2 regions of the Streptomyces sp. NEAU-W12 genome follow, and region 2 is predicted to be linked to the other one. Evidence: predicted binding sites of a transcription regulator. Region 2 holds the regulator's gene; the other holds the start of a gene.
What was found. The regulator HspR, encoded in region 2, represses chaperone genes until heat shock. The targets are predictions, from matches to a motif close to TTGAGNNNNNNNNNCTCAA.
Positions count from the first base shown of each region.

Region 1: a site for HspR is predicted at 3,546-3,564, ahead of lon (endopeptidase La). Genes of this name have one in related genera too.

Region 1 covers NZ_JAPJDM010000008.1:120,530-126,761, forward strand. Annotated here, with positions in the region: gene ORI94_RS12035 (protein phosphatase 2C domain-containing protein) at 1-330, shown strand, start outside; gene ORI94_RS12040 (MarR family winged helix-turn-helix transcriptional regulator) at 364-858, opposite strand; gene lon (endopeptidase La) at 1,070-3,523, opposite strand; gene ORI94_RS12050 (spermidine synthase) at 3,760-4,473, shown strand; gene ORI94_RS12055 (response regulator transcription factor) at 4,597-5,337, shown strand; gene ORI94_RS12060 (HAMP domain-containing sensor histidine kinase) at 5,334-6,232, shown strand, end outside.
Region 2 covers NZ_JAPJDM010000001.1:418,524-424,755, forward strand. Annotated here, with positions in the region: gene dnaK (molecular chaperone DnaK) at 1-583, shown strand, start outside; gene grpE (nucleotide exchange factor GrpE) at 580-1,254, shown strand; gene dnaJ (molecular chaperone DnaJ) at 1,363-2,562, shown strand; gene ORI94_RS01880 (heat shock protein transcriptional repressor HspR) at 2,568-3,020, shown strand; gene ORI94_RS01885 (sugar ABC transporter substrate-binding protein) at 3,552-4,658, shown strand; gene ORI94_RS01890 (helix-turn-helix transcriptional regulator) at 5,020-6,072, shown strand; gene ORI94_RS01895 (helix-turn-helix transcriptional regulator) at 6,035-6,232, opposite strand, start outside.

The sequences.
Region 1 (6,232 bases), on a different contig from region 2:
ACGGACGCGCTGGTGGACTCCACCGTGCGGAACAGGGAGGGCGGCTTCTTCACCGCGGCGGCCGATCCGTCGGTCGCGGTGCGCGCGGTCACCGGGACGCTGCCGCGCGCCGAGGTGCGCGCCCTGGCCGCGCTGACGGACGGAGCGGCCCGCTGGGTCGAGAAATTCGGCGAGGGCGACTGGTCCGGCTGTCTCGCCCTCGTCCGCAAGGAGGGGGCGCAGGCGCTGGTGGACCGTGTCCGGGCACTGGAGCGGGCGGACACGGAAGGGGTGGCGCTCGGCCGGAGCAAGACGCACGACGACGCGACGGTCGTGTACGTGGAGTTCTGAGCCCCGCGGGTTCCGGGTACCGGCGGGGCCCCGCTACTTCTCCATGCCCCGGTTCAGCTGGTGCAGCAGCCGGGCGAGTTCCGTGACCTCCCCCGGGTCCCAGTCGGCGAGGCCGCGGGCGTAGCGCTCCCGGCGGGCCTCGCGGACCCTGCTCATCCGGCTCCGGCCCTCCGGGGTGAGGGCGACCAGCCAGGCACGGCCGTCGGCGGGGTCCGGTTCGCGGGTGACGAGCCCGAGTTCCTCCAGGGCGTGCAGCTGGCGCGACATGGTCGCCTTGCCGACGCCGATGAAGGCGGCGAGTTCGGTGGCCCGCTGCTTGCCGCACTCGTCCAGACGCACGAGCAGCCCGTACGCGGACGGCTCCAGGTCCGGGTGGACCGCGCGGGACATCTCACCCTGGCTGGCCCTGGCGCGGCGCAGCAGCACGGTCAACTCCCTTTCCAGGGCGAGGTATCCGGGCTGTTTCACACCGCTGTCGGGCGTCTGGGGCGAGGTGTCCCCGCCGTCGCCGTTTCCGCCTTCGTGCACGTCGGTCCCTGCCTCGCTCTTCCCGGTCGTCCGTGTTTCCGCCAGATGGCGACGCCGCTGGGGCTCCGCCAGTATTTCGCAGACGTGGGGCGCGGCAGCACACCGCGACCGGCCCGGCGGCCGGCGGCCACGGCCTCACCGTTCGCGCTGCCGCACTGCGGCGGCCCGGGCCCCTCACGGGATCCGGGCCGCCGCGCCTTCGGTGACGCCGTCACACCGCCACCGGAACCTCCGGTACCGCGCCGTTCGCCGCAGGCGAGAGTGCCAGTTCCAGGACCTGGCGGACGTCGGTCACGGCGTGGACGTCGAGCCCGTCCAGCACCTCGGCGGGGACGTCGTCCAGGTCGGGCTCGTTGCGCTTGGGGATGATCACGGTGGTGACCCCCGCCCGGTGCGCCGCGAGCAGCTTCTGCTTCACCCCGCCGATCGGCAGCACCCGCCCGGTCAGCGAGACCTCTCCGGTCATGGCCACGTCCGTGCGGACCAGGCGCCCGGACAGCAGCGAGGCCAGGGCGGTGGTCATCGTGACGCCGGCGCTGGGGCCGTCCTTGGGCACCGCGCCCGCCGGGAAGTGGATGTGCGCGCCCCGCTCCTTCAGGTCGCCGACCGGAAGCTCCAGTTCGGCGCCGTGGGAGCGCAGGAAGCTCAGCGCGATCTGCGCCGACTCCTTCATCACGTCGCCCAGCTGCCCGGTCAGGGTCAGTCCGGCGGCGCCCGTCTCCGGGTCGGCCAGGGACGCCTCCACGTAGAGGACGTCACCGCCCGCGCCGGTCACCGCGAGCCCGGTGGCGACACCGGGGACGGCGGTGCGGCGCTCGGCCGGGTCCTGGGCGGACTCGGGCACGTGGCGCGGCCGGCCGAGCAGTGCGCGCAGGTCCCCGTCCGCGACGGTGAACGGCAGCTCCCGCTCGCCCAGTTCGTGCTGGGCCGCGACCTTGCGCAGCAGCCGCGCGATGGACCGCTCCAGGGTGCGCACGCCCGCCTCACGCGTGTACTCGCCGGCCAGCCTGCGCAGCGCGCCGTCGTCGAGGGCGACCTCGTCGGTGGCGAGTCCGGCGCGCTCCAGCTGGCGCGGGAGCAGGTGGTCGCGTGCGATGACGACCTTCTCGTCCTCGGTGTAGCCGTCCAGGCGGACGATGTCCATCCGGTCCGCCAGCGCCTCCGGGACGGCCTCCAGGACGTTGGCGGTGGCGAGGAAGACCACGTCCGAGAGGTCCAGCTCGACCTCCAGGTAGTGGTCGCGGAAGGTGTGGTTCTGCGCCGGGTCCAGGACTTCGAGGAGGGCTGCGGCCGGGTCGCCCCGGAAGTCGGAGCCCACCTTGTCGATCTCGTCGAGCAGCACCACCGGGTTCATCGACCCGGCCTCCTTGATCGCCCGTACGATCCGGCCGGGCAGCGCGCCGACGTACGTACGCCGGTGGCCGCGGATCTCGGCCTCGTCGCGGACGCCGCCGAGGGCGACCCGGACGAACCTGCGGCCCATCGCGTGGGCGACGGACTCGCCGAGGCTCGTCTTGCCGACGCCGGGCGGGCCCACGAGGGCGAGCACGGCACCGCCGCGGCGGCCGCCGACGACGCCGAGCCCGCGCTCGGCACGCCGCTTGCGCACCGCCAGGTACTCGGTGATGCGCTCCTTCACGTCCGTCAGGCCGGCGTGCTCGGCGTCGAGCACCGCCCGGGCGCCCTGGATGTCGTACGCGTCCTCGGTACGCTCGCTCCACGGCATCTCCAGGACCGTGTCGAGCCAGGTGCGGATCCACGAGCCCTCGGGCGACTGGTCGGAGGAGCGCTCCAGCTTGTCGACCTCCTTGAGCGCGGCCTCGCGCACCTTCTCCGGCAGGTCGGCGGCCTCGACGCGGCTGCGGTAGTCGTCGGACTCCTCACCCTCCTGATCACCGTTCAGCTCGCGCAGTTCCTTGCGTACGGCTTCCAGCTGGCGGCGCAGCAGGAACTCGCGCTGCTGCTTGTCGACGCCGTCCTGGACGTCCTTGGCGATGGACTCGGCGACGTCCTGCTCGGCGAGGTGGTCGCGCAGCTGCTGGGTGGCCAGCTTCAGCCGGGCCACCGGATCGGTGGCCTCCAGCAGGGCCACCTTCTGCTCGGTGGTCAAGAACGGTGAGTATCCGGAGTTGTCGGCGAGGGTGGAGACGTCGTCGATGGCCTGGACGCGGTCGACGACCTGCCAGGCGCCGCGCTTGCGCAGCCAGGCGGTGGCGAGCGCCTTGTACTCGGTGACCAGTTCGGTCACCTGTCCGGGATAGGGGTCTCCCCCGTTCGAACGAAGCTGAGAACTCGGGGAAGGCTCCGGTACGGTCTCCTCGACCCGGGTGCCCTCCACCCACAGCGCGGCGCCCGGCCCGGTCGTCCCGGCACCGATCCGCACCCGGTCCCGGCCCCGGATCAGGGCGCCCGGGTCGCCGTCGGCCAGCCTGCCGACCTGTTCGACCGTGCCCAGGACGCCGGTGGCGGCGTAGGTCCCGTCGATGCGTGGCACCAGCAGGACCCTGGGCTTCCCGGTCTCCGACGTGGCGGCGGCCTGGGCGGCCTCCACCGCGGCGCGCACCTCGGAATCGCTCAGGTCCAGCGGGACCACCATCCCGGGCAGCACGACCTCGTTGTCGAGCGGCAGCACAGGCAGGGCGAGCGGTGTGGACTCAGCAGCCATGATCTCCCCTTCGGCAGTCAAGTTGAGTTATGCCGACTCAATGCTCCTGAGCCCGTGATTGTTCCCGGACCGCGCCCGTCCGCGTTCGCTCTCAGCGATCACCCGCCGCGCCACCCTGGAAGGACCGGAGCCGCCCGGGACCGCAGAGGTCCGCCCGGGACCGCCGGGACCCGCCGTGGACGACGCGGAACGGCGGAGGTGCTCCGCCGAACGGGGAGTACTGCCAGGATGAACGCATGTCCACCCCCTACGACATTCCCGAAGTCCCCGAAGTCCTGGACCGCCGCGAGGGCCCGTACGGGGAGGTGGTGCTCCGCCGGCACGGGAACCTGCTGCAGATCATCGCGAACGGGTGCTTCCTGATGGACACCTCCGACGGCCGCTCGGAGCGCCGGCTGGTCGACGCCGCCCTGGCCGCGCTCGACGCCGCCGACACCCGCGCGGGGCACGGTCCGCGACGGGACCCGCACGTCCTCATCGGCGGACTCGGCGTCGGCTTCTCACTCGCGCACGCCGCCGCCGCACCCCGCTGGGGCCGCATCACGGTGGTGGAGCGCGAGCCCGCCGTCATCGACTGGCACCGCGCGGGTCCTTTGGCCGGGCTCTCCGCGAGCGCCCTCGCCGACCCGCGCACGGAGATCGTCGAGGCCGACCTGGTGGCGTACGTCCATAAGACGTCCGACACGTTCGACGCGCTGTGCCTCGACATCGACAACGGCCCCGACTGGACCGTCACCGAGGACAACGGGGGACTCTACTCCCCCACCGGACTCATGGACTGCGCAAGGGTGTTGAGGCCGGGCGGAGTGCTCGCGGTGTGGTCCGCGCAGCCGTCGGAGAGTTTCGAAGGAACCTTGCGGAATGCCGGGTTCAGGCAGGTGCGTACCGAAGAGATCACGGTTGCCCGGGGCGTACCGGACGTCGTGCACCTCGGCGTCCGCCCTGGATAGCAAAGCCGCGCCGAGTCCCCGTACGCTGCTGCACTGACGCCGATCATTCAAGCGTCAATCGCAGTCATGCGCAGAGACGGATTCACCCCACGGATTCCGGGAAGCACACTTCAGGGGCGGGCGATGGAGCAGACACACACCTCCCACAACGGCACGGCGGCGACCACTCCGGGGGCGCAGCGCCGGGTCCTGGTGGTCGAGGACGACGCGACGATCGTGGACGCCATCGCGACCCGCCTTCGCGCCGAGGGATTCCTGGTGCAGACGGCGGGTGACGGTCCGTCCGCCGTCGACACGGCGGAGGCCTGGCAGCCCGACCTGCTGATCCTCGACGTCATGCTGCCCGGCTTCGACGGCCTGGAGGTCTGCCGGCGCGTGCAGGCGCGGCGGCCGGTGCCGGTGATGATGCTGACCGCGCGCGACGACGAGACCGACATGCTGGTCGGGCTGGGCGTCGGCGCCGACGACTACATGACCAAGCCGTTCTCCATGCGGGAGCTCGCGGCGCGCGTGCATGTGCTGCTGCGCCGCATGGAGCGGGCGGCCCTGGCGGCCAGCACCCCGCGCAGCGGCATCCTGCGCCTGGGCGAACTGGAGATCGACCACGCGCAGCGCAGGGTCCGGGTGCGCGGCGAGGACGTCCATCTGACGCCCACCGAGTTCGACCTCCTGGTGTGCCTGGCCAACACGCCCCGCGCGGTGCTCTCCCGTGAGCAGCTGCTGGCCGAGGTCTGGGACTGGGCGGACGCCTCCGGCACCCGGACCGTCGACAGCCACATCAAGGCGCTGCGCCGGAAGATCGGCGCCGAGCGCATCCGTACCGTGCACGGCGTGGGCTACGCCCTGGAGACGCCGACGCCATGAGCGACGGGCCGGCCGCACGGAGAGGCCCCGGGGACCCCGGTCCCTGGGGCGGTGTCCGCCCGTTCTCCATCAAGACCAAGCTGGGTGCGCTGGTCGTCATCTCCGTGCTGATCACCACCGGGCTGTCGATGATCGCGGTGCACACCAAGACGGAGCTGCGCTTCATCACGGTCTTCTCGATGATCGCCACCCTGCTCATCACGCAGTTCGTGGCGCACTCCCTGACGGCGCCGCTGGACGACATGAACGCGGTGGCCCGGTCCATCTCGCACGGCGACTACACCCGCCGGGTGCGCGAGAACCGCTGGGACGAGCTGGGCGACCTGGCCCGGACCATCAACGTCATGGCCGACGAGCTGGAGGCCCAGGACCACCAGCGCAAGGAACTGGTGGCCAACGTCTCGCACGAACTGCGCACCCCCATCGCGGGTCTGCGCGCGGTGCTGGAGAACATCGTCGACGGCGTCACCGAGGCCGACCCCGAGACCATGCGCACGGCGTTGAAGCAGACCGAGCGGCTGGGACGCCTCGTGGAGACGCTCCTGGACCTGTCCCGTCTGGACAACGGGGTCGTCCCGCTGCGGCGGCAGCGGTTCGAGGTGTGGCCGTATCTCTCCGGTGTGCTCAAGGAGGCCAACATGGTCGCCTCCGCCCGCGCCGGCATGACCACCGGCTCCGGCGGCCACACGCGCAAGGACGTCCATCTGAGCCTCGACGTCTCGCCCCCGGAGCTCACCGCGCACCTCGATCCGGAGCGCATCCACCAGGTCGTCGCCAACCTGATCGACAACGCGGTCAAGCACAGTCCGCCGCACGGCCGGGTGACGGTCAAGGCCCGGCCCGGACCGCAGCCGGACTCGCTCCAGCTGGAGATCTTGGACGAGGGACCCGGCAT
Region 2 (6,232 bases):
CAACAAGAAGCTCGGCATGTTCGAGCTGACCGGTCTGCCGCCGGCGCCCCGCGGCGTCCCGCAGATCGAGGTCTCCTTCGACATCGACGCCAACGGCATCATGCACGTCACGGCGAAGGACCTCGGCACCGGAAAGGAGCAGAAGATGACCGTCACCGGCGGCTCCTCGCTCCCGAAGGACGAGGTCGACCGCATGCGTGAGGAGGCCGAGCGGTACGCGGAGGAGGACCACCAGCGCCGCGAGGCCGCCGAGTCCCGCAACCAGGGCGAGCAACTCGTCTACCAGACCGAGAAGTTCCTCGCGGACAACGAGGACAAGGTCCCCGGCGAGGTCAAGACCGAGGTCGAGTCGGCCGTCGCCGAGCTGAAGGAGAAGCTCAAGGGCGAGGACACCGCCGAGATCCGCACCGCCACGGAGAAGGTCGCGGCCGTCTCCCAGAAGCTGGGCCAGGCCATGTACGCCGACGCGCAGGCCTCCCAGGCCGCGGGCGGGGCCGACGCGGGTGCCGCCGGGGCCAAGGCGGACGACGACGTGGTCGACGCCGAGATCGTGGACGACGAACGTAAGGACGGTGCGGCGTGACCGAGGAGACCCCGGGCTTCGACGAACAGTCGCAGCAGCCCGACGTCCCCTCAGGCGTTCCGGCCGATGACGCCGAGCCGAAGGCCGCAGCCCCCTCCGCGGAGGAGGAGGCGGCGGCCCCGGCCGGGGACTCGGGTCCCGATGCGGGTCTGGTGGCCCAGCTGGACCAGGTGCGTTCGGCACTCGGCGAGCGCACCGCCGACCTCCAGCGGCTCCAGGCCGAGTACCAGAACTACCGCCGCCGGGTCGAGCGCGACCGGATCGCGGTCAAGGAGCTCGCCTCGGTGAACCTCATGACCGACCTCCTGCCCGTGCTCGACGACATCGGTCGCGCGCGGGAGCACGGCGAGCTGGTCGGCGGGTTCAAGTCCGTCGCCGAGTCGCTGGAGGCGACCGTGGCGAAGCTGGGCCTGCAGACGTTCGGCAAGGAGGGCGAGCCCTTCGACCCGACGATCCACGAGGCCCTGATGCACTCCTACGCCCCGGACGTCACGGAGACGACGTGCGTGGCGATCCTGCAGCCCGGGTACCGCATCGGCGAGCGCACCATCCGTCCCGCGCGGGTGGCCGTCGCCGAGCCGCAGCCGGGTGCCCAGCCGGGCAAGCCGGCCGAGGAGGGCACCGAGGCGGCGGCGGACGAGAAGGAGACCGGTGGCCCCCAGGAGGGCTGACGCCCCGGCCGGCGCGAGCGTGCCGGCGCGGGCGGGCACGACAAGCGGGACGGGCAGGACGGGCGGGCCGGGGACGGCCCGCAGGGCAGGAGAGGAGGGACGTCGGGGATGAGTACCAAGGACTTCATCGAGAAGGACTACTACAAGGTTCTCGGCGTCCCCCAGGACGCCACCGAGGCCGAGATCAAGAAGGCGTACCGGAAGCTCGCCCGCGAGTACCACCCGGACGCCAACAAGGGCAACGCCAAGGCGGAGGAGCGTTTCAAGGAGATCTCCGAGGCGAACGACATCCTCGGCGACGCCAAGAAGCGCAAGGAGTACGACGAGGCCCGCTCGCTCTTCGGCAGCGGAGGTTTCCGCGCGGGGCCGGGCGCGGGCGGTGCCGGGTCGTTCAACTTCGACCTGGGTGACCTCTTCGGGGGCGGCCAGGGCGGCGGTCAGGGCGGCGGCCAGGCCGGTGCCGGCGGCTTCGGCGGCGGGATCGGCGACGTCTTCGGCGGCCTGTTCAACCGCGGTGGCGGCACGGGCGGCGCGCGTACCCAGCCGCGGCGCGGCCAGGACATCGAGTCCGAGGTCACCCTGAGCTTCACCGAGGCGATCGAGGGGGCGACGGTCCCGCTGCGGATGTCCTCCCAGCAGGCCTGCAAGGCCTGTTCGGGCACCGGCGACAAGAACGGCACACCGCGCGTGTGCCCGACCTGCGTCGGTACCGGGCAGGTGGCCCGGGGCAGCGGCGGCGGCTTCTCGCTCACCGACCCGTGTCCGGACTGCAAGGGCCGCGGGCTGATCGCGGAGAACCCCTGCGACATCTGCAAGGGCAGCGGCCGGGCCAAGTCCTCGCGGACGATGCAGGTGCGCATCCCCGCGGGGGTCAGCGACGGCCAGCGGATCCGGCTGCGCGGCAAGGGCGCTCCGGGCGAGCGCGGCGGCCCGGCGGGCGATCTCTACGTGGTCGTGCACGTCGGCAGCCACCCGGTGTTCGGCCGCAAGGACGACAACCTGACCGTCACCGTCCCGGTCACCTATCCGGAGGCGGCGCTCGGCGGTGACATCCGGGTGCCGACGCTCGGCGGCCCGCCGGTCACGCTGAAGCTCCCCCCGGGGACGCCCAACGGGCGGACCATGCGGGCGCGGGGCAAGGGAGCGGTCCGCAAGGACGGCTCGCGCGGTGACCTGCTGGTCACCGTGGAGGTGAGTGTTCCCAAGGATCTTCCGGGGAAGGCTCGTGACGCGCTGGAGGCGTATCGCGAGGCGACCGCGGACGAGGATCCGCGGGCGGAGCTGTTCCAGGCCGCGAAGGGAGCTTGAGGGCGATGGACGGTCGTCGACGCAATCCGTACGAACTGACGCAGGACACTCCGGTCTACGTCATTTCGGTGGCGGCCCAGCTCTCCGGGCTGCACCCGCAGACGCTGCGTCAGTACGACCGCCTGGGACTCGTCTCCCCGGACCGCACCGCCGGCCGGGGCCGCCGCTACTCGGCCCGCGACATCGAGCTGCTCCGCCAGGTGCAGCAGCTGTCGCAGACCGAGGGCATCAACCTGGCCGGCATCAAGCGCATCATCGAGCTGGAGAACCAGGTGGCCGCGCTCCAGGCCCGGGTGGCGGACCTGGAGGGCGCGCTGGACGGCGCGGCGGCGACCATGCGCCAGCGCGAGGCGGCGGTGCACGCGTCGTACCGCCGGGACCTGGTGCCGTACCAGGAGGTGCAGCAGACCAGCGCGCTGGTGGTGTGGCGGCCCAAGCGCCAGCAGCAGCACGACTGACGGCCGGACACCGGCTGCCGGGCGCCACGCACCGCACACCGGCTGCCGGGCGCCGCACACCGGCTGGCGGACGCCGGACGGCAGGTGTCGGCCACCTCCGGTCGGGGGTCGCCGGGTGGCGTGAAAGCGTCGGTCCGGTGCGGGTGGCGCTGTGACGGCCACGGTCCCGCGTGCGGGTCGCGGTCCGACGGGGAAGTTCCGTTTGGCGCGGAAGTGGAGTGTCCTGTGAGGCCCGGAGGTTCGTTCGAACCTCCGGGCCTCACCTGCGCGCGGACGGTTGACGGCCCGTCACCTCTCGGTTCGTGCGCCCCGGCGTACGCCCCGCGCACGTCTGTGAGCAGCGCGTGTATGCGTGTGTAGGGGTTATGTGCGAGTCTTTCGCCGAGCCCACACGACTTCAGCGCACGGTGCTGTGTTCATCTCGTTAAGTAGTTGGTCTTGACGCCAGTGGTCGCTGGAGCGTTGGCTTTTCAGTCACATGGGCCGCAATGCTGTGCCCACGTCCAAAAACGCACTGAAGTGAGCTCCCGTATGCGTCGTATCGCCATATCAGCCGCCGCCGCCTCGATGTCCGTCGTGCTCGCCGGTTGCGGCGCACTCAACGCGACGGGGAGCAGTGACGGAGCGAGCCCCACCAAGGGGAACGACGTCACCATCGGGCTCCTGCTGCCGGAGAAGGCCAACACCCGGTACGAGCAGTTCGACTACCCCATCTTCAAGAAGAAGGTGGAGGAGCTCACCGGCGACAAGGGCGAGGTGGACTACGCCAACGCCGAGGCGGACGCCGGCAAGCAGTCGACCCAGATGCAGCAGATGATCCAGGACGAGGTCGACGTCATCGTGCTGGACGCGGTCGACGCGCACGCCATCGCCGAGGACGTGACGAAGGCCAAGGACGCGGGCATCCCCGTCATCGCCTACGACCGGCTGGCCGAGGGCCCGATCGACGCGTACATCTCCTTCGACAACGAGCTGGTCGGCGAGGTCCAGGGCCGCTCCCTGCTGGAGGCGCTCGGCGGCGACGGCGGGATCACCAGCAAGGTCGTCATGATGAACGGCTCGCCGACCGACCCGAACGCCAAGCAGTTCAAGGCGGGCGCGATGTCCGAGCTCAAGGGCGCGGTGACCATCGCCAAGTCCTACGACACCAAGGACTGGAAGCCGGAGAACGCCGAGGCCAACATGGCCGAGGCGATCGCCGAGATCGGCGCGGACGACATCGCCGGGGTCTACTCCGCCAACGACGGCATGGCGGGCGGCATCGTCAAGGCCCTGCAGGCGGCCGGCGTGACCGAGCTGCCCCCGATCACCGGCCAGGACGCCGAACTCGCCGCGGTGCAGCGGATCCTCCTGGGCGACCAGTTCATGAGCGTGTACAAGTCCTACCCGACCGAGGCGGACAACGCCGCGGAGATCGCGGTGGCGCGGATCCAGGGCAAGAGCATCCAGTTCGACGCGCTGACCGACGACCGCGTCGACAGCCCCACCCACAAGGACATTCCGGCGCAGCTCGTGCCCGTGGTCGCCCTGACCAAGGAGAACATCGCGGACACGGTCGTCGCCGACGAGATCTACAAGCTGTCGGACATCTGCACGGCCACCTACAAGGAGGCGTGCGACGAGGCCGGGCTGAAGTAGCCCTCGACCGTCCTGCCGGGGAGCGCGGATCGCCGCGCTCCCCGGCAGCGTCGTTCCCCCGCGCGCCGCCCCGCGCCGCGCCCCGCGCCCCGCGCGCCTCGGGGCTCTCACTCCGGGCTCTCGCCCCGGAGCCTCGCTCTCGCCGCACCCCGCGTCCCCCGCCGCGCGCACGCCGCCCTGGCGCCGCTCACCTGGGCCCGGCTCCGCCGGTTTGTCGCAATGTGATGAGGCGAGCCCCGGAGATAGGCGGTCATACCGGTGGTTTACGGCAGTCACGCCGACGGGAGCCGTGTTGCGGAGCCGGGTGGGGCCGCGCATAGTTGCGCATCGGAAAGTGGCTGAACCGGGGGTGGGACGGGCAATGGCCGGGCGCGGGACGGGCGAGCATCCGCATGGTGCTGACCGACTGTGCGACGCCGGGGATCGTGTGTATTCCCGGGCCGTACGGCGCGGGCGGGTGCCGCGCCGGGATGCGGAGCCGGTGCCCTGCCTCCTGGACCTGGCCCTGCTGCATCCGGACCCCGACGACATGGACTGGCTGGTGCCGACCGCCCCGCAGGAGGTCATGACCCGGCTGCTGCGCGGGATGTACGACGAGGTCAGTGCGAGCCAGCGCCGGGTCGGTTCAGCCGTCGAGGCCTTCGAGTGGTACGCCGGTCTCGGCCGCGGGGCGCAGTCGCCGCCGGCCTTGGCCGCCACGGCCGGGGAGGGCCCCGCCATCCGGGTACTGGACGGTGTGGCCCGTATCCAGGCCGCGATGGACGAGGCGACGCAGGCGTGCACCACGGAGGTGCTGACGGTCCAGCCCGGCGGCATCCGGCGCGAGGCGGAGCTGTCGGAGGGACTGCACCGGGCGACGGCGCTGCGCGGGCGCGGGGTGCGGATGCGGGACCTCTACACGCATGTGGCCCGGCACGGCCAGGGGCTGCACACCTACCTGGAGCTGATGGGCGACGCGGTGGAGGCGCGGACGCTGGACGAGGTGACCGAGCGGCTGATCCTCTTCGACCGCACGGTCGCCTTCATCCCCGCCAACGCCGAGCGCTCGATGGCGCTGGAGCTGCGGCACCCGGCACTGGTGGAGTACCTGAGCACGGTCTTCGAGCGGCTGTGGCGACTCGCCCTCCCGCTGGCCGCCCCGCTCCCCGACACCGGCATCGAGGGCATCTCGCACCGGGAGCGGTCCATCGCGGCGCTGCTGGCGGAGGGGCACCAGGACGCGGTGATCGCGGAGCGGCTGGGGATCAGCGTGCGCACCTGCCGGGCCCACATCGCCCGGCTGTCGGAGACGCTGGGCGCGGCCAGCCGTACCCAGCTGGGCGTCAGGATCGCCCAGGCGGGGCTGGACGGCCCCCCGGGCTCGGCGGCGGCCTCCGTCACGATTCCTGCTCGAGGATCCCCGACTGGGCGATGAGGTAGCCCAGTTGGGCACGGCTGCCACTGCCGAGGGCGGAGGCCAGCTTGGCTATGTGGGCGCGGCAGGTGCGCACGTTCATCCCCAGACGCCGGGCGATGGCCTCGTCGACGTGGCCCTCCACGAGGAGTTTGGCGATGGAGTGCTGGATGTCCGTGAG